Regions from separate parts of the Bacillus sp. JJ1609 genome, predicted to be linked through region 3. Evidence: riboswitches for the same ligand, from Rfam matches in the RefSeq annotation. Region 3 holds a riboswitch; each other region holds the start of a gene.
The links. Region 3 has a riboswitch for cyclic di-GMP ahead of V7654_RS07265 (anti-repressor SinI family protein). Riboswitches for the same ligand answer to the same signal wherever they lie in the genome.
Positions count from the first base shown of each region.

Region 1: it holds a riboswitch for cyclic di-GMP, as region 3 does, so the genes downstream of both, V7654_RS18940 (hypothetical protein) here and V7654_RS07265 (anti-repressor SinI family protein) in region 3, are expected to answer to the same signal.
Region 2: it holds a riboswitch for cyclic di-GMP, as region 3 does, so the genes downstream of both, V7654_RS18020 (LPXTG cell wall anchor domain-containing protein) here and V7654_RS07265 (anti-repressor SinI family protein) in region 3, are expected to answer to the same signal.

Region 1 covers NZ_JBALSS010000026.1:23,459-33,572, reverse strand. The annotation lists gene V7654_RS18955 (TetR family transcriptional regulator) at 1-314, shown strand, start outside; gene V7654_RS18950 (hypothetical protein) at 337-990, shown strand; gene V7654_RS18945 (HD-GYP domain-containing protein) at 1,100-2,002, opposite strand; gene V7654_RS18940 (hypothetical protein) at 2,115-2,807, opposite strand; cyclic di-GMP riboswitch class I at 2,881-2,970, opposite strand; gene V7654_RS18935 (glycoside hydrolase family 172 protein) at 3,082-4,197, opposite strand; gene xylB (xylulokinase) at 4,198-5,640, opposite strand; gene V7654_RS18925 (energy-coupling factor transporter transmembrane component T family protein) at 5,748-6,524, opposite strand; gene V7654_RS18920 (ECF transporter S component) at 6,537-7,139, opposite strand; gene V7654_RS18915 (energy-coupling factor ABC transporter ATP-binding protein) at 7,166-7,987, opposite strand; gene V7654_RS18910 (energy-coupling factor ABC transporter ATP-binding protein) at 8,001-8,837, opposite strand; gene udp (uridine phosphorylase) at 8,849-9,568, opposite strand; gene V7654_RS18900 (ROK family transcriptional regulator) at 9,640-10,114, opposite strand, start outside.
Region 2 covers NZ_JBALSS010000025.1:45,898-56,011, forward strand. The annotation lists gene V7654_RS18005 (ornithine--oxo-acid transaminase) at 270-1,466, shown strand; gene V7654_RS18010 (DUF378 domain-containing protein) at 1,511-1,744, opposite strand; gene V7654_RS18015 (iron-containing alcohol dehydrogenase) at 1,945-3,108, shown strand; cyclic di-GMP riboswitch class I at 3,358-3,450, shown strand; gene V7654_RS18020 (LPXTG cell wall anchor domain-containing protein) at 3,604-5,106, shown strand; gene V7654_RS18025 (class D sortase) at 5,166-5,828, shown strand; gene V7654_RS18030 (glucose-6-phosphate isomerase) at 6,026-7,372, shown strand; gene V7654_RS18035 (YugN-like family protein) at 7,680-8,087, shown strand; gene V7654_RS18040 (potassium channel family protein) at 8,084-9,070, opposite strand; gene V7654_RS18045 (hypothetical protein) at 9,286-9,492, shown strand; gene V7654_RS18050 (amino acid permease) at 9,559-10,114, opposite strand, start outside.
Region 3 covers NZ_JBALSS010000006.1:526,551-536,664, forward strand. The annotation lists gene nosD (nitrous oxide reductase family maturation protein NosD) at 396-1,751, shown strand; gene V7654_RS07230 (nitrous oxide reductase accessory protein NosL) at 1,748-2,209, shown strand; gene V7654_RS07235 (ABC transporter permease) at 2,191-3,024, shown strand; gene V7654_RS07240 (ABC transporter ATP-binding protein) at 3,017-3,748, shown strand; gene V7654_RS07245 (nitrous oxide reductase accessory protein NosL) at 3,848-4,522, opposite strand; gene V7654_RS07250 (carbohydrate kinase) at 4,786-5,883, shown strand; gene V7654_RS07255 (pseudouridine-5'-phosphate glycosidase) at 5,896-6,807, shown strand; gene V7654_RS07260 (helix-turn-helix domain-containing protein) at 7,073-7,417, opposite strand; cyclic di-GMP riboswitch class I at 8,081-8,166, shown strand; gene V7654_RS07265 (anti-repressor SinI family protein) at 8,196-8,342, shown strand; gene V7654_RS07270 (helix-turn-helix domain-containing protein) at 8,488-8,808, opposite strand; gene treR (trehalose operon repressor) at 9,462-10,114, shown strand, end outside.

The DNA of each region.
Region 1 (10,114 bases), on a different contig from region 3:
GGAGTGATTTATTAGTTCCTGCGATATATGAATATTATTTCACTACAGGCCGGATCACCAATAAGCATCTTCCGTTTTTGGAGAATCGCTTTGAACAGGCCCGCGAAGGCTTCTCATCTATCATGAATAAAGGAGTGCAAGAAAACGAGTTCTCCCCTATTGTCCCAATCAATGATATTGCCGGGACGATTATCACGTTTTGCGATGGATTGTATATAGGCTGTTTTCATTTAGGTCCTGTTAAAACGAACTTAAGATCCCAGTTTGAAGCATTTCATACTTATCTTGCCTTAGTTTTAAAACCCAATCATTAAATCAAAAAAAAGGAGCTGTCTTATGAAATCGACGAAATTAGGCGGGATCTCTGCCATCCTTGTTGGCGTGTTGTATATCGTAACGGTCATTATTGTGTTGCTGTCCCCTCCAGGAGAAAATGCTGTAGTTGACCATGTTACGTATATGAATCAGCTGGTAGCCGTCCATTATATATTAGGATTTTTAGGAGTGTTAGGCATCATGGTGGTCCTTACTCTTTCCAGGACCATTGAAGAGATTACACAGCACAGTGAATGGTATCCGTTCGCTAAAATCATGGCCATCATTGGATTTTCGTTATTAGCCATCAATAATTTCAGACAAACCGGATTGGACCATGAATTAAGCCATCAGGCAGTACACAGGGGCGGAGAAATTCTCGAAACAGTAGTCCTTTCATGGGCAGGTCTGGTGGAACTTAGCCCACAAGGATGGCTGGATTTTGGCTTTGTTGGCCTTTGGATCTTTACCTTTGGTGCCATGACCTTAAGAAGGAAAAAGCAAAGAGCATTATCCATCCTTGGAATGCTAAGTGGAGGATGTTTTATTTTGACTGTGCTTGGAAACGTGACCGGCCTCTCCATCTTCGTACAGATTGGCATGGGATTAGGAGGATTACTGTTTATTCCAGCATGGTTTATTTACAATGGGGTTCTCTTGGTAAAAGGAACATGAACATGGGGACGGTTCTCTTGTCGCAGACAGAAGGTATCCGAAATGGAAAACGTCTTTCTGCTCAGAAATTGAGGCTAACAAAAGAAGCACAAGGTACGTCCCTGTGCTTCTACACATGCCCTTCCTCTTTTAACACTTCTTCAAGGGCGGCTACTACTTCTCGGTCATAATGTGTGTCTACTAATCTTCTTAGTTCATTTAGTGCGTATTCGGCAGTAAACGCCTTGCGATAGGCTCGATCCTCTGTCATCGCATCGAAGCTGTCGCTGACGGCTATGATCCTGGCTTCAAGGGTGATTTCTTCTTCTTTCAATCCATATGGATACCCGGATCCGTTCAGTCTTTCATGATGTTGTTCAATAATGGCAGCGATGCCCTCATAATACAGATCCTTCACCATTTGGGCACCATCTATTGGATGGCGCTTAATTGCTGAAAATTCTTCATCTGTCAGTTTACCCGGCTTGTTTAAAATTTCAACAGGCGTATGTATTTTTCCAATATCATGCAGGATCGAGGATATATACAAATTTTCCAGAGTTTCTTTGGAAAGCTTGAGTTTTTTGGCAATTTTCATTGCATATTGAGACACTCTTTCACTATGTTTATACGTATATGGATCCTTCTGTTCAACCTCATTAACAATATTTTTCAGACGCTGAATACTCTCGCTCAATTGATAAAAAGTAGGCTCCGTTATCACCCATAAGTACCTAACATCTGTTAGAGTTTTAAAATGGATTGGCTTTTCAATATTCATCGCAGAGTAATAATCATGCGCCCCAAGTTTTATTTTCTCTCCGTCCAGTTCACATTCCAGTTCCCCTTCCAGGATGTAGAAAAACTCCATGACATCCGGGTTCTCACTTGGATATACGTAAAAAAGAGTATCCTTAACGATCGTCTGGACCATTACTTCTGATCCTCCGCCTCGCCCTAGTAAACTGATCGAAAAATGTTCAGCTTGGAATTCTTCAATATTCGTTCCTTTTTGGCCAAGATGAAATGGCACATGAACCACCTCTAACGAAAAATTACAAAAAGAGCCTATAGTAGTTCTATAGACTCTTTACCTATAATTGTAATTTATTTAAGTAGTTTATACAATCTTAATTTTCAGTAATTTAAAGACCTACGACTCTGACAGGATCAATCCAGACTTCCTTATCGCCAAAACGGACAAGTTGCCAGCTGCACTCCGCCGTAACCCCATATTCGGCAACCTTTTTAATTGTCTCATTAGACATCTCAAGTGTTTCATCATAAACTTTGCCGATGACCTTATCAAGGTCTTCCACGTATTTCTCGGTTCTGGCTTGATGCATCTCTTCTCTTTTGTTCATCTTTTCTTCCAGTTTGCTGATCTTTTCCCTGATTTTCTTTTCATCCTTGCCTTCCGCCGATAAAAGCAAGGCTGTCAGTTCATCTAATTCCTGGCTGATTTTCAGGAGTTTCGCATTAAGTCTCTCCGTTTCCTCTACCAACTTAATCTCTAATTTTGCTAACTTCTCATTTAGTTTTTCTTTCTTCTTTTCATCATTTTCCACTTTCGCTAATTCAGATAACACGATTTCCTTCTCTTCATTTATTTTTCTGATCTCTTTACCCTCTTCAATCTTCCGAACATCCTCCAAATAGTCCACCCTTATCTCGTCTGCCTCTTCCACACCTTTGGCAATCTTCTTTTCAATTTCCATATTGGTTTTCTCAATCAATTCCAATGCTCTCTGAACATCACGATTTTCTTCTGCTGAGGCTGTAGATGCAATTCCCAGAATCAATGCTACCGAAAACACAATAGACATTAGTTTTTTCATGCCTTCTCCCCATTCCTCTATTAGTTAAAATAACCCAAACAAAAAACCCACTTAAAACAAGAGGGCTCACGTGATCTGCAACTGGCTGGCTTAACGGGAAATCCTGTTTTAGCCCCTATAGCTTTGCGTCCTTACCTTTTCAGATAGGTTGCCCTAGTACTATTTAACTATCTAATGCAAATATATCAGGATTTTTCTGGAAAGTCTACTAAAAAACTTTAAATTCTGTATATTCTAACAATATCCGGAACATGGCGACGGTTCCAGCGCACCCTCATCGATCCCACCTTTTCTTCCAATCTGGCAGTGCAGGAAATGGATTATGAGGTTCTTGTTGATACCAGTAGGCGACGGATGCGATGTCTTCGCTCAAGGGTTTGTATCGTTTATATTTCGGGAAGTTTGGGTACCATCCTAGGGTTTGAACAGTGACTTTTAGGTCTGATTCAAAGCCGATGGCGTCTAGTAGGTGCCACCGATAAAGACTGTACTTCCGGGGCGCATGGTCATTGACAATTTTAGCTAACGGCATTCCTACGTAAGGGTAACTAAAGGCTTGCTCGTTGTTCTGAAAAGTTTGGTTATCTGACGTATCGACATTTGAAAAACCCCATGCCCCTCCGAAATAATCTTCCGTTCCCGTATCAGCCATGGTCGGGTATTCGGTATCTCCGTCCAGGTAAAATTTAACTTCACCTTCCCCCCACCAATTACTCGAAAGAGCATTCCAAGCCAAATATGTACCGACATAACTCCCCTTGCCCTTTATCCCATCGACAATCACATAGTTGGGATCTTCAATACTCGTCACGTTTTTGCGATACTGAGCATGAAAATAGCCTGCATCCTTTGGAACTTCCTTCAATTTGTATTGAATTTTGTAAGCTACAATAAACGAATCTATCGGCCCTTCGTTACTTAAGGTAAATTTGGCTCCTTCTCTAAACGGCATTTGCCAGTAGCAATTACAGCCTTTTCTTGGAGCCACCACGACTGGTATAGAATTAACAAGATGAGGCTGACTATCATGCCCCATTGCGAAAAAAGCTCCTAATGGACATTCTACAGAAGGATGTTCCTCATCATCCCAATAAATCCGCAACACAAGCTCACTATAGTTTTCTAGACTGCTAGTGATAAAAAAGTAATTTATCATCCCCATACCCTTAATGTCAGCCAACACTGCCGTTTCTCCTGATCTCACGTTAATAAAAGGCCGTACCTTATAGCCTTTACCAAGGTCAAGAGCAGCATCGCTATGTTCTAAAAAGGGATCTGAAGGATTAGGTTCCCATAGACAAGCCTTTCCTTTCTCACCTGTCGGATTTTCCGGTGATATTTGCCGTGTCGTTCCACCTAAGTCAAATGGTAAGTTGCCAAGCATACTCATTTAGAAATCCTCCCTTACATTCTGGTTATAAATTTTTCGGAAAAATTCATAACCCTTGTTATAGGCTTCAACAGCTTCTTCCACTGGACTTGCCATAAGCTTTACTTTATCTTTTAATAATCCAGCAACAGAATCTAGTGATTCAATGACTCCCACACTCAACCCAGCAACAATAGCAGCCCCCATTGCTGCTTGCTCCTCCGTATCACAAACATAGATATCACTTTGAAAGATATTTGCCTGCATTTGCAAAAGCACCATACTTTTTGCGCCTCCACCAGAGGAAATAACTCGATCATAGGTCAGTCCCGCTTTCTTAAAATCATCCAAAAGGTCCCTCAAACCATAAATCATTCCCTCCATACCAGCCCTGATGAGATGTGGAGTGGAATGGTCAGAAGTCAATCCATATAAAACACCTTTTGCCTGTGGATGATTTCGTTCACCATTTAAATATGGTAAAAATACTAGACCGTTACTGCCTACATTCACCCCTTCTGCCAGCCGATCAAAATACTCATATGAAAATTCACATCCTAAAATGCCTTTCATCCACTGAAGAACACTGCCGCCATTCAAACTCGTTCCCACAATATTCGTTAGATCTTCTACCGCATGCAAGAAGATACTTAAACCTTCTAATCCCGTACCCTTATGAAAATCTTGTGTTAAACTAATTTGACTTCCTGTGCCGATATTACAGTTTAATGTTCCTTTAGAAAATATAGAGTTTCCCAGAAGCTGCATCGAATGGTCTGAACCACCGTAAGCCACCTTACTTTGTTCAGAAATACCTAATTGACGGGCAACTTCTGGAATGAGCATTCCTGCTACATCAGTTGAACGATGGATTGGGGGAAATAACGAAGAGTCTATACCTAATTCTTCCAAAAGTGCATAATCCCAATTTTGCGTTGAAAAATCATAGGCCCCAGTTCCACAGGCATCCGTATGTTCCGTACCAATTTTACCCGTTAGCTTATAACGAAGATAATCCTTCGGAAGCATCACCTTATCAATTTTCGTATAAACATCCGGTTCATGCTCCTTCACCCATAACAAGGATGGCAATAACGTTCCGAGCCAAAGGTTAAGTACCTTTTCGTTGTTAACGAATCTTAAGGCTTTTTGTAGTTCCAAACCCGATCGTTGATCAGCCCAAATGATAGCGGGTCTAACAGGCTTACCATAAATATCGACCGCCACCAAACCATGCATTTGACCCGACAGCCCAATCGTTATCGGCTCCTCCTTTAAATCTAACGAAGATAGAGATGTACAAACGGCATGCCACCATGTATTCTGATCCTGCTCTGCCCACTGAGGAAATGGTTGATTAATATCATAATCCACTCTATTATGATCTGAAACTTCCAGAAATTCGTTCGTGACCAGTACTTTTAAACTGGAGGTTCCGACATCGATTCCAACTAATTTATTCATCTAACCAGCCCCCCCTTTTGCTTTTTCTAAAGGCCTGCTAACCCAATAACAGCTCTTCGATAAAATAGAGATACTTGTTTCTCACAAGTATCTCTACCTATAAATTGTCACATAAAGATCAAATACAGCCTATAAGCCACTCCAAAGACTGCGAAAAGAGTTGTACTAGCAACAATGAAATGATCAACTCTCTGTTTCGGAGGATCGCGGTAATACGTTTTCTTAGCACTCGAATTAAAACCTTTGCTTTCTAATGCAACCACTTGGTTTTGCACCTTCATAATGGAGTTCGAAATCAGCGGAACCATGATCGGAATGAACGCCTTCATTCGATTAAGCAAGTTCCCCTCAGTATCCAACCCCCTCGATTTCTGGGCATTCATAACCTGATGCATTTCCTTATTCAGAACCGGGATGATTTGGAAAGTGGAAGTTAACACAAAACTGGCTCGATAAGATACACCCGCTTTATTTAGAGCAACCCCCAACTCCGTAATATTTAAGGTCCGAATCGCTATAAACAAAACGGCAATAAGCGGAACGATTCGGCAATACACATTAGCAGCCGTTGTTAAACCTTCTTGATATAACGTAATACCCGTTCCAGAGATGATGTTCCAAACCACAGTCTGGTTGGATGGAGATAAAATTCCCTGTATTAAAAACAAGCTGATACCAAGAAGTATAGCCGCTATTAATAAAACCTTAAATTCCTTGAACATTTTCTCTTTTAAAATAACCAGTAGGGCTAGGACAAATATGACACTTGAAATATAGTAATTAGAAAAAGTAAATACACCGACAATAAAACCCAATGAGGCCCATATTTTCGTCATTGGATACATTCTCTTTAAGAACGTATCCTTTTCATGAATACTTAGCATGAAATCATATCCTTAGTCTTTCTGTTTAACAGGGATTAAATTTTTCATATTCGCTGGCAGTTTCTTTAAAATTAAGAAAGCAATAATAATCGCAATTCCTTTATCAACTAAGTTAACTGGCAATCTAGCAACAAAGGCAGAAGAGAAGATATCATTTCCAGCAGCAAGGAAACCGGCAACCAGTAAATCAACACCAGCGCCACTGACGCCACCATAGAGGAATACCACTAGAGGCGCTGCAATGAATGAATTTGCTAATGTAACTAGGACAGTTGCAAGTACAATGTGAAGCCAGTTCTTGAACTTCCCTTTTTTAGCCATATAACCGACAATGATACCTGAAGCCATATTACACAAACCAAAGGCCATTCCTAACACATCACCATGAATAAGCCCTAACACAACATTTGTCAGCAAGCCTGTAATACCACCGACTAGTGGCCCCGTAATAGATGCGATGACAATGGTTCCGATCGAATCCATGAAAATCGGTAACTTTAGCTGCCCGGCAATCATTCCAGCAATCACGTTGATGGCAATGCCAATAGGAATGAGAATAAGGGCATACGTGGTGCGGGTCTTGCTGTTAAGGGTTGCGGTCTTTTTTTCTTCCATTTGCTTTCTTCCTCCCTTAAAATAGATTAGTTTTGAATTGATCTATTTTTATAGTGGGAAACAAAGTCTCCTACACTTAAAAATATTCGCTTTTCGGGGTCAACATCTAATCCTAATAACGTAATCTGTGGAGGTTCAATCCATGCTTTTTCTAAAATTTCTGTTTCCCCAAATACACTAGCTATGTGGGAATCCAATAAGACTTTACCCTCTGCCATCACGATGACTCTGTCTGTATTCTCCGCGACAAAATCCATATCGTGTGAAATCATGATCACGGTGTTTCCTTGTTCATGTAAGAGCGAAATGATTTTTCTTAGAAGCTGCCTTCCGTCCTCATCTAACCCACCCGTTGGTTCATCTAAAATCATGACCTTAGGGGCATAGGCAAGCACAGAGGCAATGGTTACTAGTTTTTTTCTGGTATAATCCAATATCATGGGATGTTTTTCTAAAATATTTTCAAGATTCAGTAAATTTACTACATACTCAATTTGTTCCTTTGTTTTGGCTTCACTAAATTTGAAGTTCTTCGGACCCACCTTTAGCTCATCCATAACACTAGAGGAGAATATTTGATGATTCGGATTTTGAAACACATATCCAACCTTCTGTGATAAATAACTGACACTTTTATTCGTCGTATCATCACCATCAATGATGACGGAGCCGTGAGTGGGCTTTAATAGTCCATTAAAATGCCTAACTAATGTGGTTTTCCCGCTGCCATTTTGGCCAATGATACTCACCAGGTCATTAGGCAAAATGCTTATATCAACACCCTTTAATGCCTGCACTCCTCCTTTATATTCATGGACAAGATTCTTTGTTTGAATAATGTTTTCCATTCTCCTGCCCCCTTCACCCCTTAAATTTCTGACTCGCTTCTTCTAGATTGATTGGAAGCTGAGCAAAGTGATAGACTTCCTTTAAACCATATGCGGCATCGGTTACTTGCGGCAATCGAATACGATATTGGTTCAATAATTCCTTTTCTTGGAGGATATCCTTTGTGGGACCATACAACTTTAATTCCCCTTCGTTAAAGACCATCAGTTTCGTCGTATATTCCGCCATTTTCTCGATGTTATGGTCTACCATAATAATCGTTCGCCCTCGTTGATGTAATTCTTTAACCAGCTTAAATACTTCCTCCCTTCCTTTCGGATCTAGCTGAGCGGTCGACTCATCTAAAATAATCACTTGCGGTCGTAAGGCAAGAAGGCAGGCAACCGCTAGACGTTGCTGCTGCCCGCCTGAAAGTTGAAAAGGAGAGCGCGCCAGAAATGGTGTTAAATTACAACTAACAGCCACTTCCTGTACTCGTTTCATCATCTCTGAACGTTCAAAGCCCATATTACACATCGCAAAAGCAATCTCATCTTCAACGGTTTCCTGTGTAAACTGACTCTCAGCATCTTGAAAAACGACGCCGACTACTTTGGTAAAATCAGAGACATTAGAGGACTCGATGACTTCTTTGTTAACAGCAACATCCCCTATCCAATCGCCTCCCATAATATGAGGAACAATTCCAATCATCGAAAGACACGCGGTCGATTTCCCTGCTTTATTTGGCCCAATGAGTCCCACAAAGTCTCCTTTTTCTATAGTGGCTGTTATATTTTTAATAGCTGGCTCTTCTGTATTAGGGTAATAATAGGAGAAGTTCCTGAACTCAATGATTGGAGTGCTCAAAATGATCCCTCCTACTGGTTTTGCTTTTCTAGTATTTTAATAGCCTCTAAACCAACCTTGATGGTTTCTTCCATTGAACCCGACATATTCAACAGACAGCCAGCTCTCAGTTTTCTGACAGACGAAACGATATATAAAGCTGCCGCCTCCATTTCAGAAGCAAGCGCTCCGCCTGCGATCCAACAATTCCATCGTTCTTTCAAGGTATTGGCAAGAGGCATCGTTTCTGGCTCGACTTCTCCATAAAACGAATCCTTCGATTGGATCACACCTGCATGATATTTTTTCCCCAGATTCGTAGCCGCTTGGCATAACGCCATGGAAACATTCAAATCCGCTACCGCCGGAAACTCCATTGGCATATACTGCCTAGTCGTTCCTTCATCCCTAATCGCAGCGGTTCCGATAACGACCTCACCAGGTTGGATATAATCTTGAATCGGTCCTGCTGTGCCAATGCGAATAAAAGTATCAGCTCCGATTCGACTTAATTCCTCAACCGCAATCGCAGTAGACGGCGAGCCAATCCCAGTGGAACAGACAGAAACCTTGATTCCATCAACATAACCAGTATAGGTTTTGTACTCACGGTTCTCTGCAACCTTCCATGACTCATCAAATAAACTAGCTATTAACTCTACCCTGCCTGGATCTCCAGGTAAAAAAACATAGCGCCCAACATCACCCTTAGCAAGATCAATGTGGTACTGTTTGTTTTGTTTATTTAGCATGAAAAATTCATCCTTTCTATATGAAAAATAATGTAATATGGAATCCAAAATGTTATGAGAAACTGGAGTGGTTATAAATAACGATTAGGGGATTTTAAGAAATGGTCTGCCGCGATGGCGGCTGCACCGTATAGGATGGAATCATTGGCAAACTCCGTAATTTGAATCGTTAAATTCTCATATACACTCGAAATAAGTCTAGGTTTTATCGTTTCACGAATCGAATCTAATAACAATTCCCCTCCTCGCGACATCGTCTCGCTAATAATGATCCAATTGGGGTTGTAGGCATTTACGATATTCACAATTCCAAACCCCATATATCGACCCATTTGTTTTACCATCTCGATTGCTAATTCATCTCCTGAGTCCATAGCCTTAAAGATTCTTTCTGCTGTTATGTTTTCCCCATCATTTAGAACACTTTCAGCATGCACGCTTAAGTTTTCTTTCGTATGATGAACAAGTGCATATGTAGTACAATATTTCTCCAAACAACCAAAACTTCCGCAAGAACACTTTCTGCCATTGAAATCGATACTCATA
Region 2 (10,114 bases), on a different contig from region 3:
GGTGAAAATAAACATTCCTTTCTTTTACTAAGAGTCTCTTTAAAAACTTGATGCCCCAAACTGGGGATTCTCCTAAGAGTAAAGTATGTAGAGGTCGAATTGTTATCCACATTCTATCCATTTATCTCATAAATTACGATGAATACTAGCTTGTTATAAGAAAAACCCGACAATTCCGTTTTTTCTTTCTTTATGGGGTTACCTAGCATGATTCTACAGGTTACAATATGATTGTCTAACCAATTTTTCATTGGAACGGAGGAAGATTCATGACTACAACAAAAACACACTCTCTGATAGAACAGACAGAAAAGTATGGCGCCAATAATTATCATCCGCTGCCAATCGTTATTTCCAAGGCAGAGGGTGTTTGGGTAGAGGATCCAGAAGGCAATAAATATATGGACATGCTAAGTGCTTACTCTGCAGTGAATCAGGGTCATCGACATCCAAAAATCATCCAGGCTCTTAAAGATCAGGCTGATCGTGTGACGCTAACGTCAAGAGCTTTCCATAATGACCAGCTTGGACCTTGGTATGAGAAAATATGCAAATTGACGAATAAAGAAATGGCCCTGCCTATGAACACAGGAGCAGAGGCTGTTGAAACAGCGATTAAAGCCGCGCGCCGCTGGGCATATGACGTAAAAGGCGTAGCTGATAATCAGGCAGAAATCATCGCCTGCATCGGCAACTTCCATGGCCGTACAATGACAGCGGTATCGCTTTCATCAGAGGCTGAGTATAAGCGAGGATTTGGACCTATGCTGCCTGGAATCAAATTGATTCCTTATGGGGATCTTGAAGCTTTGAAGCAGGCAATCACTCCAAACACTGCTGCATTTTTAATCGAACCAATTCAGGGAGAGGCAGGTATTGTCATCCCGCCAGAAGGCTTCATGAGTGCTGCACTTGATTTGTGTAAGGAAAAAAATGTGTTGTTTATTGCTGATGAAATCCAGGCTGGCCTTGCAAGATCAGGAAAAATGTTTGCATGTGAGTGGGAAGGCATCGAGCCTGATATGTATATCCTGGGTAAGGCACTAGGCGGAGGGGTATTCCCAATTTCCTGCGTTGTGGCAGACAATGATGTACTAGGTGTTTTCAATCCTGGTTCCCATGGTTCAACTTTCGGCGGCAATCCGATGGCTTGTGCGGTATCAATTGCTTCACTTGATGTACTGATCGACGAAAAGCTGGCTGAACGATCTCTTGAACTTGGAGAATATTTCATCAGCAAGCTTCGTGAAATCGATAACCCTATGATAAAAGATATCCGCGGACGGGGACTTTTCATCGGTGTAGAATTGACCGAGCCGGCACGTAAATACTGTGAGGATTTGAAAGAGGAAGGGTTGCTTTGCAAAGAAACACATGATACTGTCATTCGTTTTGCGCCTCCGCTCGTTATTAGCGAGGAAGATCTTGATTGGGCGATTGAGCGGATCAAGAAGGTATTATCATAATCAAATACACTAGAAAACCCGCCCATCGGCGGGTTTTTTTGTATTTATCTTGTGGCCCTTGGTTCTGCTGCTCTTTCTTCTTCTTCGCTTGGAGCGAAAAGAAGTCCAAGATTGATTAAACCTGCAAGTCCTACCAAGCCATAAACTATTCTGGCCAATGCTGAGTCCTGACCTCCGAAGATGGCTGCAACAAGATCAAATTGGAAGAATCCGACTAAGCCCCAGTTAATAGCACCAATAATCGTAAGAACCAATGCAATACGTTGAATACCACTCATGGATGTTCCTCCTTAAAATATTGATTCACATATAGGTTGATTCAGCAGGAAGATTATTATTCATCCCCACTGCACTTAACCATTACTCGTATAAAAAAAGCTGTAACATTTCACAGAACATTGGAGAACATTAAGAAGTGCAATATTTTTGCATTGCATACGAAAAAGGAACATAATTGGCGATAAGGAAGGTGATTTAAATGGATAATTTCACATTTTATAATCCAACTAAATTGATTTTTGGAAAAGACCAGCTGGCAGAACTGAAGAATGAAGTGCCTCAATATGGCAAAAAAGTTCTTCTTGTATATGGTGGCGGAAGTATAAAGAGAAACGGGCTTTATGATTCTGTCCTGAACTATTTAAAAGAAATTAGCGCAGAAGTATTTGAGCTTTCCGGTGTTGAGCCTAATCCGCGTATATCAACTGTCCGAAAGGGCGTTCAAATCTGCAAGGAAGAAGGAATTGAATTTCTGCTTGCGGTAGGCGGCGGAAGTGTCATCGACTGCACAAAAGCAATCGCTGCAGGTGCTAAATATGATGGCGATGCATGGGACCTTGTGACAAAGAAGGCGTTCGCATCCGAAGCACTTCCATTCGGAACTGTGTTGACTCTTGCTGCAACAGGTTCTGAAATGAATGCAGGTTCGGTTATCACGAATTGGGAAACGAATGAAAAATACGGCTGGGGCAGCCCGGTGACGTTCCCAAGATTCTCCATCCTGGACCCTGTGAATACATTTACTGTACCAAGAGACCAAACAATCTACGGAATCGTCGATATGATGTCTCACGTTTTCGAACACTATTTCCATTTGACTGAAAACACTGAGTTTCAGGACCGCATGTGTGAATCCCTGCTGCTGACTGTTATGGAAACAGCGCCAAAGCTTCTAGCAGATCTTGAAAACTACGAGCATCGCGCAACTATTTTATATGCAGGCACTATGGCATTGAACGGTATGCTATCAATGGGCTACCGCGGTGACTGGGCTACACATAACATCGAACATGCCGTTTCAGCGGTTTATGACATTCCACATGGAGGAGGACTTGCAATCCTGTTCCCGAATTGGATGAAGCACAACCTGAAGGTAAAACCAGAACGCTTCAAGAAAATGGCTGTCAGGGTCTTCAACGTTGATCCTGAAGGCAAGACAGATGAAGAGGCTGGCCTTGAAGGAATCGAAAAGCTGCGTGAATTCTGGTCAAGCATCGGTGCTCCGTCCCGACTTGCAGATTATGATATCGATGACAGCAAGATTGAAGTAATGGCAGATAAAGCAATGGTAAATGGAGAATTTGGCAATTTCACAAAATTGACCCACGAAGATGTGGTTGAAATTTATCGCAAGTCTTTGTAAAAGTCAAAAAGGACCCGGGCAAACCGGGTCCTTTTTCATTTTTTTAGGAAAATATACATAACAACACATCTCTAAAAAGGCTTGAAACACTTATATTATCCTTGTTCTCGGTTAAAAAATGTAACTAAAGAAAAAATTACCAATAAAATTTATAGGTCTAAATGTTTAACAAGATGGTTAACTGTGGTAATTCTCTAACTGTAAGACAATGGAGCTGAAGGGATATTTTACATAAATGGTCTTCACCATCCATGCTAATAGCAAACCAGCTGAAAAGCTGGGACGCAAAGCCAGGAGTCTAAGGCAGCCTAATTAGGCAGCTATGATCGTCCAGCCGCCATGGTATGAGAAATTTGTCCTGGCGGCTTTTATTGTCAAAAAAATCGCAGAATTTTATCGAAAGGGAGGAGAAATATCTAATTAAATAACTGAATATTCAGTCTTTTAAAAGTACAAGTATTCAAGATAAATAATTATGAAAAGGGGATTAAACATTTGAAAGCTATTAAACATGTATCCATTCTGTTATCCATCATGCTTTTGTTTTTCATTAGCCTGCCTGTAACTGGGACATTTGCAGCTGGCAATGCCGAAAATCAGGCTGTGAAAAATGGCAAAGAATCATCTCAGACTGATTCCGAAAAGAAAGAAGTAAAGAATAATCAAGCTCAAAAAGAAGCGTCAAAACCAAAGGTTCAAAATGAAAAAACAGCAAATTCAAATAACAACAATACTGAAAAAAGTTCAGCTGTAAAAAAAGAAGCTACACAGGTTCAGCAAGCGGATAATAAAGAAAAAACTGAAACGAAGGATGAAAATGCTAAAACAGTTGAGAGTGCATCAAATGAGAACGATACAAAAATGAAGGTAGAATCTGTATCGGAAAAAGTAGTGAATACAAATAAAAGTACGCAAATCCATTTGCACCTGAAGGATTGTGTAAACCCAACTGTAAGTGTCTTCGTTGAACTTAAAGGGGAATGGAAGGAAATGACCAATCCAGGAAGCTCCCCACTCTTTAAATTGCTGGATTCAGGAGAATTTGTAAAGGATGATGTAACGGCCTTTAAGCTTGTTTTTGAAGGTGGAGAAGAGTTAGTTGTTCCAGTTAGTGAAATTAAAGTGGGTGTCGAGGCAGAAGGAACGATCAACTATGGGCTGGAAAATTGTGACCTGGCCGAAAATGGGGAAACTGTACCGGATAAGGATGCAAATAAAAGTACTCAGATTCATTTGCATTTAAAGGACTGTACAAGCCCAGCTGCAACAGTATTTGTAGAGCTTAAAGGCGAGTGGAAGGAAATGACCAATCCAGGCAAATCACCACTCTTTAAATTGCTGGATGGCGGAGAATTTGTAAAAGAAGACATCACTGCTTTTAAAATTGTTTTTACCAGCGGCGGTGAGCTAGTTGTACCTGTAAGTGATCTTAAGGTTGGAGTCGAGGCAGAAGGAACGATTAACTACTGGCTTGAAAAATGTGATATGCCTCTGAAAAACACATTCAAGACATTAAGTTTAATGATCGATGACAGCAAGGGCAAAATCGACAGTGCTGCAGTAATTATGATGAATGGGAAACGCATTGAATTTAAGCTTGTGAATCATGTTTGGACGATCTATTTAACAAAAGAAGCGAAAGTGGAAATGCTAAGAGGACTCGAATTAACAAGCAATGGGCAAACAAAGGTCATCCCCTTAACCCAATTATCTGATGAAATGGTCCAGATTGAAGATGGCGTTCTAACCCTTCAAGTGAATTGGAGCATGCAAGGAGAGCTAGTAGGTGAAGAACATAATGAAGGTGCATTACCAGTTCCTGTGAAGAACTCTGGCTCAGGAAATACACCTGGAGTATCGAAGGATTCACAAGGTTGGGTTGGTGGCGATGTCCTTCCGCAAACTGGTGAAAGCAGCCGGGTGCTGTATTATATCCTTGGCTTCTTGATTGCAGCAGGTGGAGTTATGCTAAGGCTCAAGAATCCATTGAAGAATTAATTTGTGTAAAAACTTGAGAGGGGAAGACATTCCTCTCTTTATTTATATCTGAGGTGAAAATGGTGAAAAAGGTATTTTCGATAGTTTTAATCCTGACCGGGTTTACTATCTTCTTTTATCCAACGATGAAAGATTTATATACATCCTACAGCCAGAAACAAATTATTGACCAGTGGGAAAATCACTCCCTTGACGAAAATGATGCAGCAGAGAGCCTTGGCGAGCTGGAAGATGTGTTCAGCATCGAAACGAAGGCGGAAACTGTTGAATCAGCAAATCCTATTATTAATCAAGAAGAGAAAAAAACAGAAGAAAAACAAAAAATGGATCCAGGAATGGTTGGTGTTATTGAAATCGATAAAATTAATTTAAGGCTTCCTGTTCTGAACGGGGCTTCGATGGCTAACATGGATATTGGTGCTGGTCTGCTGGAAGGAACGGCACTCCCGGGAACTGAAGGAAATAGCGCGATTGCCGCCCATCGCAGCAGAGCCTATGGCAAAATGTTCAACCGTCTTGATGAAATCTCCACAGGGGATCTAGTGACGGTAAAAGACAAGGACCAAACCTATCAATATGAGGTTTACGAGACGTTAGTCGTCGAACCAAATGACGTATCTGTGCTCAGGGGCAGCAATGATGAAAAAACACTGACTCTTATTACCTGCACGCCGATTGATACGGCTACGCACAGGTTAATTATCAAAGCGAAAATGCCTTAATCTACATGTCCGGGTGACTTCCCGGACTATTGTTTTTTCAGGGGTTTAAAAACAATCAACAAGGAAAAAAATAACGAAGTCATGAAGTTTTAAAAAATATTTCACAATTGGACACGCTTACACAATAGTGTGATTCTTGATTCTTGGTGGAGCTTTCGTTAAAGTGGTAGAGAATACAATTAAATGGAGGATCAGACATGACACATGTTCGTTTTGATTACTCAAAGGCGCTAAGCTTTTTTGGTGAACACGAAGTTACATATTTAAGGGATTTTGTAAAAGTAGCCCATCATTCATTGCACGAAAAAACGGGTGCGGGCAGTGATTTTTTAGGCTGGATCGACCTGCCTGTGAACTATGATAAAGAAGAATTCTCACGCATTCAGAAGTCTGCTGAAAAAATCAAAAGCGATTCTGATGTATTGCTTGTTGTTGGTATCGGCGGCTCTTACTTAGGTGCACGTGCGGCACTTGAATTTTTGCAGCACAGCTTCTATAACGCTCTTTCAAAAGAAAAAAGGAAGACTCCGCAAATTATTTTTATCGGCAATAATATCAGCTCCAGCTATATGACAGACGTGATGGATCTTTTAGAAGGAAAAGACTTCTCTATCAATGTCATCTCCAAGTCTGGAACAACAACTGAGCCTGCGATTGCATTCCGTATTTTCCGTAAGCTTCTTGAAGAAAAATACGGTGTGGAAGAAGCTCGCAAACGGATCTACGCGACAACAGATAAAGCGCGTGGTGCATTGAAAACTCTTGCTGACGAAGAAGGCTATGAATCATTTGTGATTGCTGATGATGTCGGCGGACGTTATTCTGTATTGACTGCAGTAGGCTTGCTGCCAATCGCTGTCAGCGGTTCAGACATCGAAGCGATGATGAAGGGTGCAGCACAGGCAATGGACGACTTCAGCAAGTCTGAACTTGAAGAAAATGCTGCTTACCAGTACGCTGCAGTCCGCAACGCTCTTTACAATAAAGGCAAAACAATCGAAATGCTGATCAACTATGAGCCATCACTTCAGTACTTCTCTGAATGGTGGAAGCAGCTGTTCGGCGAAAGTGAAGGGAAGGATCAAAAGGGAATTTATCCTTCTTCAGCAAACTTCTCAACTGATCTTCACTCTCTTGGACAGTATGTGCAAGAAGGCCGACGCGACTTGTTTGAAACAATCATCAAGGTCGAAAAGCCTCGCCATGAAATGGTGATTGAAGAAGCTGAAAGCGATCTTGACGGTTTGAACTACCTTGCTGGCAAAACAGTTGATTTTGTAAATAACAAGGCATTTGAAGGTACAATGCTAGCTCATACTGACGGCGGCGTTCCAAACCTTGTCCTTACAATTCCACAGCTGGATGAGTACACATTTGGCTACCTTGTTTACTTCTTTGAAAAAGCTTGCGCAATGAGCGGCTACCTTCTGGGAGTAAATCCATTCGACCAGCCAGGTGTTGAAGCATACAAAGTAAATATGTTCGCATTGCTTGGCAAACCAGGCTTCGAGGAAAAGAAAGCAGAACTCGAAAAGCGCCTTTAATAATCATGAAAAGGAGTACCCCATTTGGAGGTACTCCTTTTTTTATGGTAATCAGCAGGTTTGTATAGCAGTTTCTTGCTATTCAAAATTTATGAATGTTGTATTTACTGCCAAGCAGCAAAAAATTTTCCCAAAGGCTTTTGTCTAAAATATTGTTGTTTATATGGAGTGTTTGAAATCAACTTATAAAAAGCAACACATTTTACGAAAACAGCCTTAGCAAAAAAAGTCTATTCAATAAACCATAATGAAATACTCCCTTTTGGTTAAAACTAACCTTAAAATGCACAGAAAGGCGGAACATCCAGTGATTGAAATTCCATCTGAACTTGAAGGCAAACACTTTGACCTTTTTAAACTGGAACAGATGCTTAAACCTCTTGGTTACACAATTGGCGGGAACTGGGATTATGACCATGGAGCCTTTGATTATAAAATTGATGACGAAGTCGGTTATCAATTCTTGAGGCTTCCGTTTAAAGCAATTGATGGCCAGCTTGACTCTAGAGGCTGTACGGTTCAATTGCAGCGGCCAATGCTTCTTTCACATAAGTACCAGCGAGGAATTGACGACCATGCCAATATTGGGAATGCGAGTGCTACATTCAACCAGTTCCAGGAACCTGTGGACAAGGATGCAAGCTTTCCAGAAAAATATATTGAAGTCGGGAAATCGCTTGTCCATGAAGTCGAATCTTCAATTTTGAACCACTAATTGGTGATTGTTAACAGCATGTCGTTTTGGTCAATTTTAATATGATTGTTGGGGTTGACAATGATGTCATCCCCTTTTTTAATTCCAAGCAAAATTACATTCTGGGCTAATAGCATCGTGCTTGCCTCGATGAAACTCTTGCCGATCGTTCTGCTTTCAGCCGGTAGATAGGAAAGGTGCTTGCCATTGAGTTCTCCAAGAAAATCAAGCAGTGAATTAACATGTCCTTCTGTATAGATGCTGTTTAAAATGACAGCACTAGTTAAAGAGTTAGTTTGAATCAGTTCATCTGCTCCCGCTCTGCGCGCATTATTGATCTGCTCGCTTGTCAATATTTCAGCGATACAGTAAATTTCAGGGTTGAGTCCTTTTATTGCTAGTAGAGTCAGCACAGTGTGCATGTCTGCGTGCAATTCATCCAGGTTCTGATCAGCAGTAATAATCACCTTTCTTGCTGTTTGAATCTTAGCCCTTAATAATGTATCGTCACTGTTAGCTCTGCCTTTAATAAAATGAACATTCTCTTCGCTGATAGGATTAGACTTTAATGATTCATCAATTAAAATAATCTGCACCTTGGATTCAGACATAGACCGAATAATTGACCGCGACCTTTCGTTCCAGCCAATAATGATGACATGGCCAGCCCCTTTGAAAATAACATTTCCTTTAAGATATTGGTTCTGTTTTGTAACGGTAGCGGCTGAAAGATGGATGAAATAAGATGACAAAAAGCCTGTCCCAACCAGCAACAGGAGTATGCCAGTAATACGCCCCAGAAAAGTCGATGGATAAAAATCCCCGTAGCCTACAGTTGATGCGGTAATGATTGCCCACCAAATCCCATCAAAAATAGTGGGGAAACTCTGTGGTTCAATGAGGTGGATGATTGCACCAAAAATAAAAATAATGAAAGCGGCAATCATTAAAAACCTTGTTAAAATCGGCAGACGAATGAAACGAATATACATCTGGTTCGTCAAGTTAACTCCCCCTAAAATCTTGATCTTCATATGTAAGAAAATATTCATTACTTTTCCCTTATTCACTAGTTCAAAAACAGCTTTGATGTGAAATAATGTATTACTATTTTCGGCCTAGCATCCGTTTTTAAAACGCTGCTTTACTTAAAATGTGCAGTAGCCCGTACCAATTCTTCCTTCTGACATATGATGTAAAGTAAAGGAGGGATAATGATATGTCGATAGGATCAAATTCATATGTTTGGCTTTTCCTGGCTGTTATTTTAGCAGGGTATGCGCTTTACAGAGTAGGGGCTCTAGCGTGGGTGGCATTTTTGGGCTTATCTTTTTTACAAATCGTAGGAATAGTTGTCATCGTTATTTTTGCATTCTTAATCATATTCATTGGAATTAAAGTCCTGTTAAGGGGCGGCTGGTTCTAATAATAGAAAAAGAACCTGCCTCATAATTAGCAGGTTCTTTCTCTTCTTTTAGTATCAAAGATTTTGTTAAGTTGTTCCTTTCAACCTCTGTGGTGCCACCCTGCCGTAAAAGATAATCCCGCTGGCAAGGAGGATAACTCCGAAGGTAAATGTTTTAAGATCCGAGGTACCTGCAATAATGACCCAGATGGAGTACAGAGTCGAAATCGCTGCAATCACTCCATCCACCACTCTTGATTTCATATTAGAATACGTTTCTCCAGTGAGTACAAGCTTTAATTGGAAAACAGAAGAGATAAAATAAGGGACTAAATAGGACAATGTTGCAATAAAAATAATAAAGTCAAATGCATTTGCAATGGAGTTTGAAATGGTCGAAAAAACAAATAGCTGACCCAAAATGTTCGTTACAATTAAAGAAAAAACCGGAAGTCCTTTTTTATTTTCCTTCAAGAATGATGGCAGGAAAAGACCTTGTCTGGCAGCCTGGTAGGGAACCTCGGCACTTAACCATACCCAGCCAATCGTAGAACCAAATAAGCTGATCAATCCAAGTATGGCTAGAATTTGACCTCCAATTGGTCCGAGGACAGTTTCAATCGCATCGATCAATGGCTTTTCA
Region 3 (10,114 bases):
TCCTTAATTCATATTCATATTCACATTACGAAATCATTCCGCTTCCTGCTCAACAGGATCAGGCTGGCACATTTTATCCACCGCGAATCCGATTACTAGCATCATCGCGATTGGAATGGAGAAGTTTAAAATATGAACAATCGTCATGTCCATGTCCTCCTAATGAAATTATAAGTCCTTGCATAGTATTTACATTATATTCTAATTGTCACAAAATAGACACAATTTAATATTTGAATTCAGAAAATTAAAAATACAATTGTTTTTCTCTGTAATCATGCCATTTTTTACTGGCATCCCACTGGATAACTTCAACATTTCCCCACAATAATTTCAAGTTTCTCTCACATTTATTTGCTAGTTTTAAAGTGGAACGTTTTTGAGGGAGGGTAGCCATGAAATGTAACGTACGGGCTGTAACAATGACATTGTTATTTGTCATGTTTTTTGCCATGGGACATACCAATGCATCGGCCGAGACTATTAAAGTAGAAAAAGGGCAATCCATGCAGGCTGCTATTGATCGCTCAAAGAATGGGGATTTCATTTTCATCCTGCGTGGAGTTTATCAGGAGAACCTGGTCATTGATAAGCCAATCTCAATCAAGGGAGAACCGGGAGCAATCATTGATGGCAGCGGAAGGGGTAATGTCATCACAATTACTGGATCCAATGTCCACCTCGAAGGGCTGACCATCAGGAACATTGGCACCCAACAAGAGGACAGCGGAATTAATATTAAAAAAGCCCACAAGAATGTAATTAAAAAGAATACGCTGGAAAATGTCCATAACGGAATTTATATAGCAAACAGCAATCAAAATGAACTGATTGAAAACAGCATCACAAGCTATGAATCCCATTTTTCAAAACGGGGAAATGGCATCCATATATTTAAAGGCAGGGACCACCTGCTCGAAGGTAATCAAATTTCCAATGTCCAGGATGGCATCTATTTTGATTTTACAAAAAACATTAACGTAACTGATAACAATGTCCAGCAATCCCGCTATGCGATGCACTTCATGTTCAGCGAACAAATCTTAGCAAAAAAAAATGATGTCGAAAAAAATATCACTGGATTCATGGTGATGGATTCTCAGGAAATTGAGTTCATTGAAAACAGGGTTGCAGACCATTTCCATGTCAGGGGATTCGGAATCTTAATTTATGAAACGAAGAATGTTCTAATCGAAAGAAATGAAATCATTCACAACAGTACTGGACTTTCATTGGAAAATGGTGAGGATACTCGTGCGATTAAAAATATTATTGCAGCCAACCAGGTTGGACTGGAATTCAAAGATCAAAATCATCAAAATACCTTTTCGGAAAACAATTTTATCGGCAATATCGTGCAGTCAAAGATATCGGGTGACGACATGAGGCTCGATAATGGCATGAGAGGGAACTACTGGGATGATTACGGCAGTTTTGATCTCTCGGGTGATGGCATTGGCGAAGAGGCGTACAAGGCAGGTTCATTGTATGATCGCCTTTTACAAAAACAGCCATACTGGCAATTCTTCTTTGAAAGTCCGTCGATTAAACTCTGGACTAAAGCGGAGTCGTTATTCCCGTCTATTGGCTCTGCCAACGTATATGATGCGAAACCGCTTGTGGAACCAGTCACAACTCTGCAGCCGGATGAAGAGCAAACTCGCAAAAATACGACCATTCCTGGGATTGCCGGCGCCTTGTTTATCTTGTTCTCTTTAATAGTCATTGTGAAAGGAAGGAAACTGCTATGATAAAAAAACTTGGAATGGCGGCTCTGCTGCTGGCGATGTTAAGCGGCTGCCAGAACAGCTCGATGGAACCTGAAGAGATCAACCCTGAGATCGATGTATGCGAGATATGTAATATGGGAATTGTCAATGAGAATTTTGCGACAGAGGTTGTTACCGACGATGGCGAAATTTATAAATTCGATGATATAGGCTGCATGGAGGAATTCCGTAAGTCAGAAAGCAGCCTGCAAGAGGGAGGCGCTGCGAAAAAGTTTGTACGGGATATGGAATCTGCTGAGTGGGTAGAGCTTGAAAAGGCTTATTACGCTTACCATCCTGATTTTTGGACGCCAATGGCCAATGGGGTCGTCAGCTTTAAGAATAAGGATAGCGCTGAGAATTACGTAAAGGAACAGGGGATGGGAGAAATCTTGGATTATCAAGCACTGGCAAATCATGAGTGGAGCTGGGAACAATGATGCATATTGCCAGGCAGCAGATGACCCTGATCATGAGAAGCCACTGGCTGGCCGGCTTTGGCCTGTTGTTTTCATCTTTGGCAGTTATGGTTGCGTTTTTAGGAAATACGGGCGGATTTGGTTTTGATGGATTCAATCGGATGACGGCAAGTTTGCTGAATGTTAACCTTCTGCTGATCCCGTTGCTGTCGCTGCTGATTGGCAGCTTGTTTTTGTCAGGTGAAAAAGAAGACAGGGGATTGATGCTGCTCCTGACGTATCCAGTTTCTCCCTGGGGTGTGATCCTCGGAAAATACGCAGGGCTGTTTGCAGCTATTTGGTCTGTTGTGACATTCGGCTATGGGGCGGCCTTTCTGGTGATTTTCTTCATTGGCGGCAGCGTTTCAGTATCTTTGCTGATTTCGTTCTATTTATATTCGGTGCTGTTGGCGGCCATATTCCTTTCGCTCGCGATGATGATTGGCATCTTATCCAAAACTCGCTTTCAGGCGCTTGGGAGCAACTTGATTGTTTGGACATTCCTTGTGCTTTTTTATGATTTCATCATCATGGGAGCAAGCATGTTCACGATGAAGCAGTGGCTGCTGCCGATGCTAACAGTTTCGATCTTTATTAACCCTGTGGAGTTAATCCGCGTCCAATCGATTCTATCGCTCGATGGGGCATCCGTATTTGGGCCGCGCCTATATGATATGACGGTTTGGGCGGATGGATTGACAGGAAAGATGCTATTTTTATCCGCTGCGTTGCTGTGGACAATCCTGCCTGTTCTATACTCAGTGCGCAGGATTAAAAGGGGGGCTGTTGTTGAGTAACGAGGAATGGATCAGGCTGGAGGGTTTGGCCAAACATTATAGTGAGACGAAAAAAATCACGGATATCAATCTGACTGTCGGCAAAGCGGAAATTTTTGCACTTTGCGGAGGGAATGGAGCCGGCAAAAGCACGCTGATCAAAATGCTGACGGGTATCATGAAGCAGACTGTAGGTAAGGTGTTAATGAAAGGAAACGAAGTGAATCCGCAGAGCTTTGAATACAAGCAGTTATTCTCCTATATGCCAGATGAAATGCTGTTCCCGCGCCAATTAACCGGACTTGAAGTATTAACCTTTTTTGCCCGCCTTCGAAAAATCAGTGATGAAAAGGTAAGCGAGGCATTGCAGCAGGTTGGATTGTACGAAGTACGCCATATGCCAATAAAGCAGTATTCAAAAGGGATGCAACAGCGGCTTTCACTGGCGCAGGCACTTCTGCCCGATGTCCCGCTGAGAATTCTCGATGAGCCGACCAATGGTCTTGACCCATACTGGGTGTTTCGCTTTAAGGAAATCATTCTCGAGGAGAAAAGCCAGGGAAGGACGATCTTCTTCACTACCCATATTCTCAGCCTTGTAGAAGAATTAGCTGACAGAGCTGCGTTCATGCAGGAAGGGAAGATGCAATACTGTGATGCAGTTAATTCGCTCATCCAACAAGATGGAGTATACTCACCACTGGAAAAGATATTCTTTTCTCGTGCACAACAGGGCCCAATTTGAATCTTATCCACATGTGGATAAGAGACTCACTGATGGAAGAAAGCAGAAAGGAACACAAATAGAAAACCCAGTGCAGGATTTGCACCGGGTTTTTACTGTTTAATGGCCGCTTTCTTTGTCCTCAGCTTCCATTTCATTGTGATCTCCATCCATACTGCTGTCTTCGCCATTCATATCACTGTTTTCCTTTTTATTCATGCTGCCGCCATTCATTTTCATCTTCATTTTCTTCATGTATCGTTCATTTGAAATCTGGTCAATTTGTTCCCAGGTAGCAAGCTCTGGTTTTTTGTCGCTATTTTCAGCGATGAATTTCTCGGCGCTTGCCTGATCCTTGAAGAATGCATAGCCGTATTTCATTGGCGTTTTAATGTCCGCTTTTACAGGAATAGCCGTATCAGCATCGATCCATTCGGAAGTTACATAGTCTCGTACCCATTTTTCATCGTACTCGACGTCATCTCTTCTCGGTGAGTTTAAAAGACAGCCGGAATCGTCGAAGAATACATATTTCCCGTCAGCGGTTTTTGCCTGTGCAGTGAAAACGCCCATTGGATCGTTTTCAGGATAGACCTTCATATTGCAGAAGGCGCATACATCGTCTTCACCAGGTTCATGAGGACCGTCAGCATGCTCTGTCTCATTGTGTTTTTCTTCAGTCGCAGAAGCTGTCTTACCCCCACTTTCATCCTTTGTTTCTGCAGCATCATTACCGCAGGCAGATATAACGGTTAATAAGAATAATGCAATTAAAATAGATAAATATTTCTTCATCTGAATCCCTCCTTGTGTTCGAAATTAATCCTACCAAGGAGTTGTGATTAAAATAAGAAAATTCAGTGGGAAAAGCGTGAGATTTGCCGAATCTCTTTGACAATTTTGTGACGGATATACAGAACGATTTTTTACGGGCCCAGTCATCAAAAGGAAGTCCATTTTTTAAAAATGTAACTGTTTTTTAATAATGTTGTGTAAATTCAGACAAAAGTTTAAGATTTAATTATAGGCTAGTATTTGGAAATAGCGAGGTGCGCAGCATGAACGAAAAAGAGGCGCTGATTTTAAAACTGATTAAAGAAGATCCTTTTATCTCACAAAGCGATTTAGCTGCGAAGACCGATTTATCGCGTGCAGAGGTTGCAGGCTATATTTCATCTTTAATTAAACAAGGAAAAATACTTGGCCGTGCCTATATCCTGCCTGAGAAACGCCAGGTATTGTGCGTGGGCGGGGCGAATATCGACAGGAAAATCTGGTCGAAAAGCCAGCTGGAGCTTGGCACCTCAAACCCTGCAGAGAGTTCGAAATCATGCGGCGGCGTGGCAAGGAATATCGGCGAAAATCTAGGAAGGCTCGGAAGCGATGTCAGCGTGCTGACCGTCGTAGGCGATGACCATGAAGGGCACTGGCTTATGGAATACACAAAGGCATTTGCTGATGTCAATCCTTCACAAATGCTTAAGGGGCATTCTACAGGAGCCTACACGGCAGTGCTGGATCATGAAGGGGAAATGTCCGTTGCACTGGCAGAAATGTCAATCTATGATTCTATCACCCCAGAATTTATTGAGAGTAAATGGGGCTATTTTGCTTCCTCTGATTTCATTTTTCTTGATACCAATTTTCCCGCATATGTCCTCGAGGCGATCATCTTGCGTTGCAGGAAAGAAAACATTCCGCTCTGCATCACCCCGGTTTCTTCGCCAAAAGCGAAAAAACTGCCAGAGGATTTGTCCGGTGTGACCTGGCTGATTGCCAACAAGGACGAAGCAGAAGCCATTTCAGGAGTCGTCATTGAAAATGAAGGCGACTTCTTTAAAGCTGCTGAGTTGATTATACATAAGGGCGTCGAGAAGGTCGTCATCAGCAGGGGAGACAATGGGCTGATTTATTTTTCATCTAAAGGAGAAGCGGGCGTGCTTATCCCGCCGAGCATATCCGTGATCGATGTGACCGGAGCTGGGGATTCCCTGGCAGCAGGAATTATCTATGCTCACCTAAATGGGATCCAAACAGAGGATGCCTGCAAAATAGGCATGGCTTGCTCGATTCTTACCTTGCAGACAATTGAAACAGTGAATCCAATTTTAAATAATAAACAATTGCTCGACACGTATAAACAAAACTTTAAATAAGAGGGATATAGGATGCTAGAGAAGTGGCTTGAATTTTCACAGGAAGTAATCGAAGCAAGAGAAAAGGGCAAGCCTATTGTTGCCCTTGAGTCTACCATTATCTCTCATGGAATGCCTTATCCACAGAATATCCACACAGCAAGAGAAGTTGAGGAAATCATCCGGGAAAATGGAGCAGTTCCTGCTACGATTGCCATCCTTGACGGAAAAATAAAGATTGGCTTGTCAAATGACGAGCTGGAATATTTGGGACAGAGCAAGGATGTTGAAAAAGCGAGCAGGCGTGACCTGCCATACTTATTGTCCTCCAAGAAAAATGGTGCGACTACAGTAGCGGCAACCATGATTTGCGCAGAGTTAGCCGGAATTGAAGTGTTTGTCACAGGGGGAATTGGCGGCGTCCACCGAGAAGCAGAATTGACAATGGATATTTCCGCTGACCTTCAGGAGCTCGCAAATACAAATGTAGCCGTCGTCTGTGCAGGCGCGAAGTCTATTCTAGATCTGGGATTGACACTTGAATATCTGGAAACATACGGAGTTCCAGTCGTAGGCTTTGGAACGGACACATTGCCAGCGTTTTATACGAGGACGAGTCCATTCAATGTGAATTACCGCCTGGATACAACCGCTGAAGTTGCAGATATGATCCGGACAAAATGGGAGCTGGGGCTGAATGGGGGCGTCGTGGTGGCAAACCCGATTCCCGAAGAACATGCTCTAGAGGAAAGCCTAATCAATAGTGTCATAGAAAAAGCACTGGCTGAAGCGAAAGAAAATCAAATCGGCGGCAAACAGGTTACTCCGTTCCTGCTGGGAAAAGTAAAAGAATTAACAGAAGGAAAGAGTCTTGCTGCAAATATCGCGCTTGTCAAAAACAATGCCAGGGTAGGAGCGATGATCGCTGTCAGCCTTGCAAAATAGAGCAAATAGAGAATCAGCCATGATGCTGGTTCTTTTTTTTTATGCGTCGCTATCACTGATGGATATTTTATGAATTGTAAGTTACTGAAAAGTCTTGATACATAACCATGTCTAAGAATAACGCACTCTAATGCAATAAATTTTAAAAATTGGTCTAAATAGATTGGCGTAGTTGTATTTTATTAGTAACAAAAAAATAGTTGGGAGGATGAGAGGGCAGGGTGACTGAGGATACTCGCCAAAAGTACTTGATTTGTTTTTGCTATCATTTGTCGTGATTAATATTATTCTTGAATTTCACAAAGTCCAAATAAAAGGAAAAATCTTCTTTGCTGATTCCGTTCTTTATCGCTTCATCCACAAGCAAGAGCCACTCCTGATCAATTGGAATACCATTCTTGTTGACCTTTATCTCGTGCCCCATTAAATATTCAACCGTAGTGTCCAGCGTTTTGGCCAGACGAGATAACACTTGCAGGGAGGGATTCTTCTGAATGCCTCTTTCAATATAACTAAGATAAGATTTCGACACATTTGCTTTTTCAGATAGCTCAGTGATCGAGTACTTTTTTCTTATCCGCAGACTTTTAATTTTCTCTCCAACCATCATATGATTATTCTCCTTAAAATCAATTCATCTATTCATTATAACGAACATTTGAGTTCTTTTAAAAATACAAGAATGTAAGAAAAACAGAGTATATTCTTTAAAACGAACGAATAAAGTGAGTTTTTGGGATAATTCGGCATTTTTTAGACTTTTTCATAAATGATTCTATTGAACTATACTTTATAAAGAACGTAGGCGGCTTTTATTCTTGCCCAGGAGGTTTTGAAGGGGATGTACAGAAAAAACTGTGATCGATGCAATCGTCCATCGTATAGCAGCAATGAGGTAGGGGAGTGGCTTTGCCCTGTTTGTGGTCATGATTTAACTAGATATCCCTTTTTTCAAGCAGTAACTCTTGAAAAAGTGGCCATTTTAAACCGATGGAATAACGCTCCATATAAAAAAGAAACTACTCGTAGAGAGTCCGCCAATAATTTTTGGGGGTAAGAATAAAAAAACTGTTCAACAATTAGGTATAAAATATGACAAAAAAGTCCTTATAAATGCTTGAAATTTCTGAAAACTTACCAAGACAACAAGTGTTTTTTGTAATTCTGTGGAAAAAAAAAGAAATAATCGATAAAAAGTAACCGACAAATACCTACATTATAAATAAAAAGAACCATATACAATGATATTGGGAGTTAAGGATATGAAAAAAGGCACAGAAAAAGGCAAACTTGTTGAAAAACTAGGACGCAAAGTCACGGATCTAAGGTGCAATGTACTATGATGGCCGGACTGCCTGGAATACAAATAGTATTTTGGGGGGAAGAAAGTGATTAGTGAGAAGGCAATTTTCGAAGAACTGGATACAGAATGGATGCAGTTAATCATGGAAGCACTAGAAATGGGCTTAAATAAAGAGGAAATTCGAGAGTTTTTAACAAACTTCAATGGCCAATCAGTTGGTACTGAGCTTTAAAACCTACATATATAATAAAAAATTGATCAAGCAGCTCTTTTTGGAGGTGCTTTTTATTTTTAGGAGAGTTGCATGCGATCCTAAGGGCGGTGTGTTGATTTGCACAAAACAAAGAAAAAGGACAGCCTAGGCTATCCACCGAACGTTACTTATTATGAATTCTCCATTTATTGAATTCCAGAAACTCACGGAATTGATCTTTGGAAATTCCAGAATCCATTGCCTCTTTAACAAGGTTCACCCAATCAGAATCCATATTCTCCTTGTCTGGCTGTTCGTGGATTAAATGGTCCACAGGGATATGAAGGACAGCAGCGATTTTCTCTAAGAATTGGATTGAAGGGTTCGTTTGAAGATTGCGCTCCAAAGAGCTTAAATATGATTTCGCGACGCCAGCTTGTTCGGCCAGTTCGGATAACGACATTTTCTTTTCAAGTCGAAGTTTTTTAACGCGCTCACCGATCATAGTTATCCACACCTTATCAATTTATATTTATATCATAACAAATCATTTTAAACAGTTCCATATTAAGAACATCTTATAGAACAATTATAACCAATTTATTTTTCCTATAGGGTACTTTTTTGAAGTTTTTGCAGAGCTCATGTTGGGAAAATTAGTGGAATTTCAATCACTAATTTTATATCGACTTAATTTTACAGGATTTAAGTCTCAGAATCATGATAATCATAGGCGCTGTTACCTCGGGCAATCGGGAAGCATCCCACGTCTGCGGGGTAAAATAATCATTCTTGCGGACTACCTAGGTCTTCCCTGAACCGCATTTTCCGGAGGACACTGAACAGCTTCTTGGAATGAACCACGCACGATGGAAAGGCAGCAGCATTTTCTGTTCCAATCAACAGAGCTGCCAAAGTCGCGGCCAACTGTAGAGATAATCCTAGTTTTGAGCATTTTAATCCCAGTTACAGTATTTTTAATCCCAGTTTCTCCGTTTTTAATCCCATTTCAGCAGAAGTAGTCTCGCAACTAAAAAAACAAAAGCACTCTGTTCCTTAACTGAACCATTTAATAAGAGTCTTTAGCACCACATTTGTTCTCAAAACCCGGAAAAAAAGGTAAAATGATAGCAATCAGTATAGGCACGGGGGAATATGATGCAGAAAAAGTATTTGTTGATATATGAAGAGATCGCGAGAATGATTCAAGAGGGCCATTATCAGCCGAAAACAATCCTGCCGTCAGAAAATGAATTTGCTGACAGCTATAAAACTTCGAGGGAGACCATTAGGAAAGCATTGAATTTGCTTGCGCAGAATGGATTTATCCAGAAGATTCGCGGGAAGGGCTCGCTGGTGCTGGATTTAAAAAGGCATCAGTTCCCGATTTCCGGGCTGGTAAGCTTCAAGGAGCTCGCCGAAAACATGGGAGGCAAGGCTGAAACGAATGTTGAGGAATTCACGTTGGAACTGGCTGGCCGAGAAATTGCAAAAGAACTTCATGTCGATGATGACGAAAAGGTGTGGAAGGTAACAAGAGTGAGGCTTATTGATGGCGAGAGAATCATCCTTGATAAGGATTTTCTTGTGGAGAAATTTGTGCCTGGACTCACGAAGGAAAACTGTCAAAATTCCATTTTTGAATATATCGAGAAGAAGCTTGAAAAAAAGATCAGCTTTGCCAAAAAGGAATTCACTGTTGAGGAACCAAGCGAGGAAGACCGTCGGCTTCTGGATATGGAAGGTTATCACGCAATCGTTGTCGTTAAGAATTATATTTACTTCGATGACGCTACACAATTCCAATATAC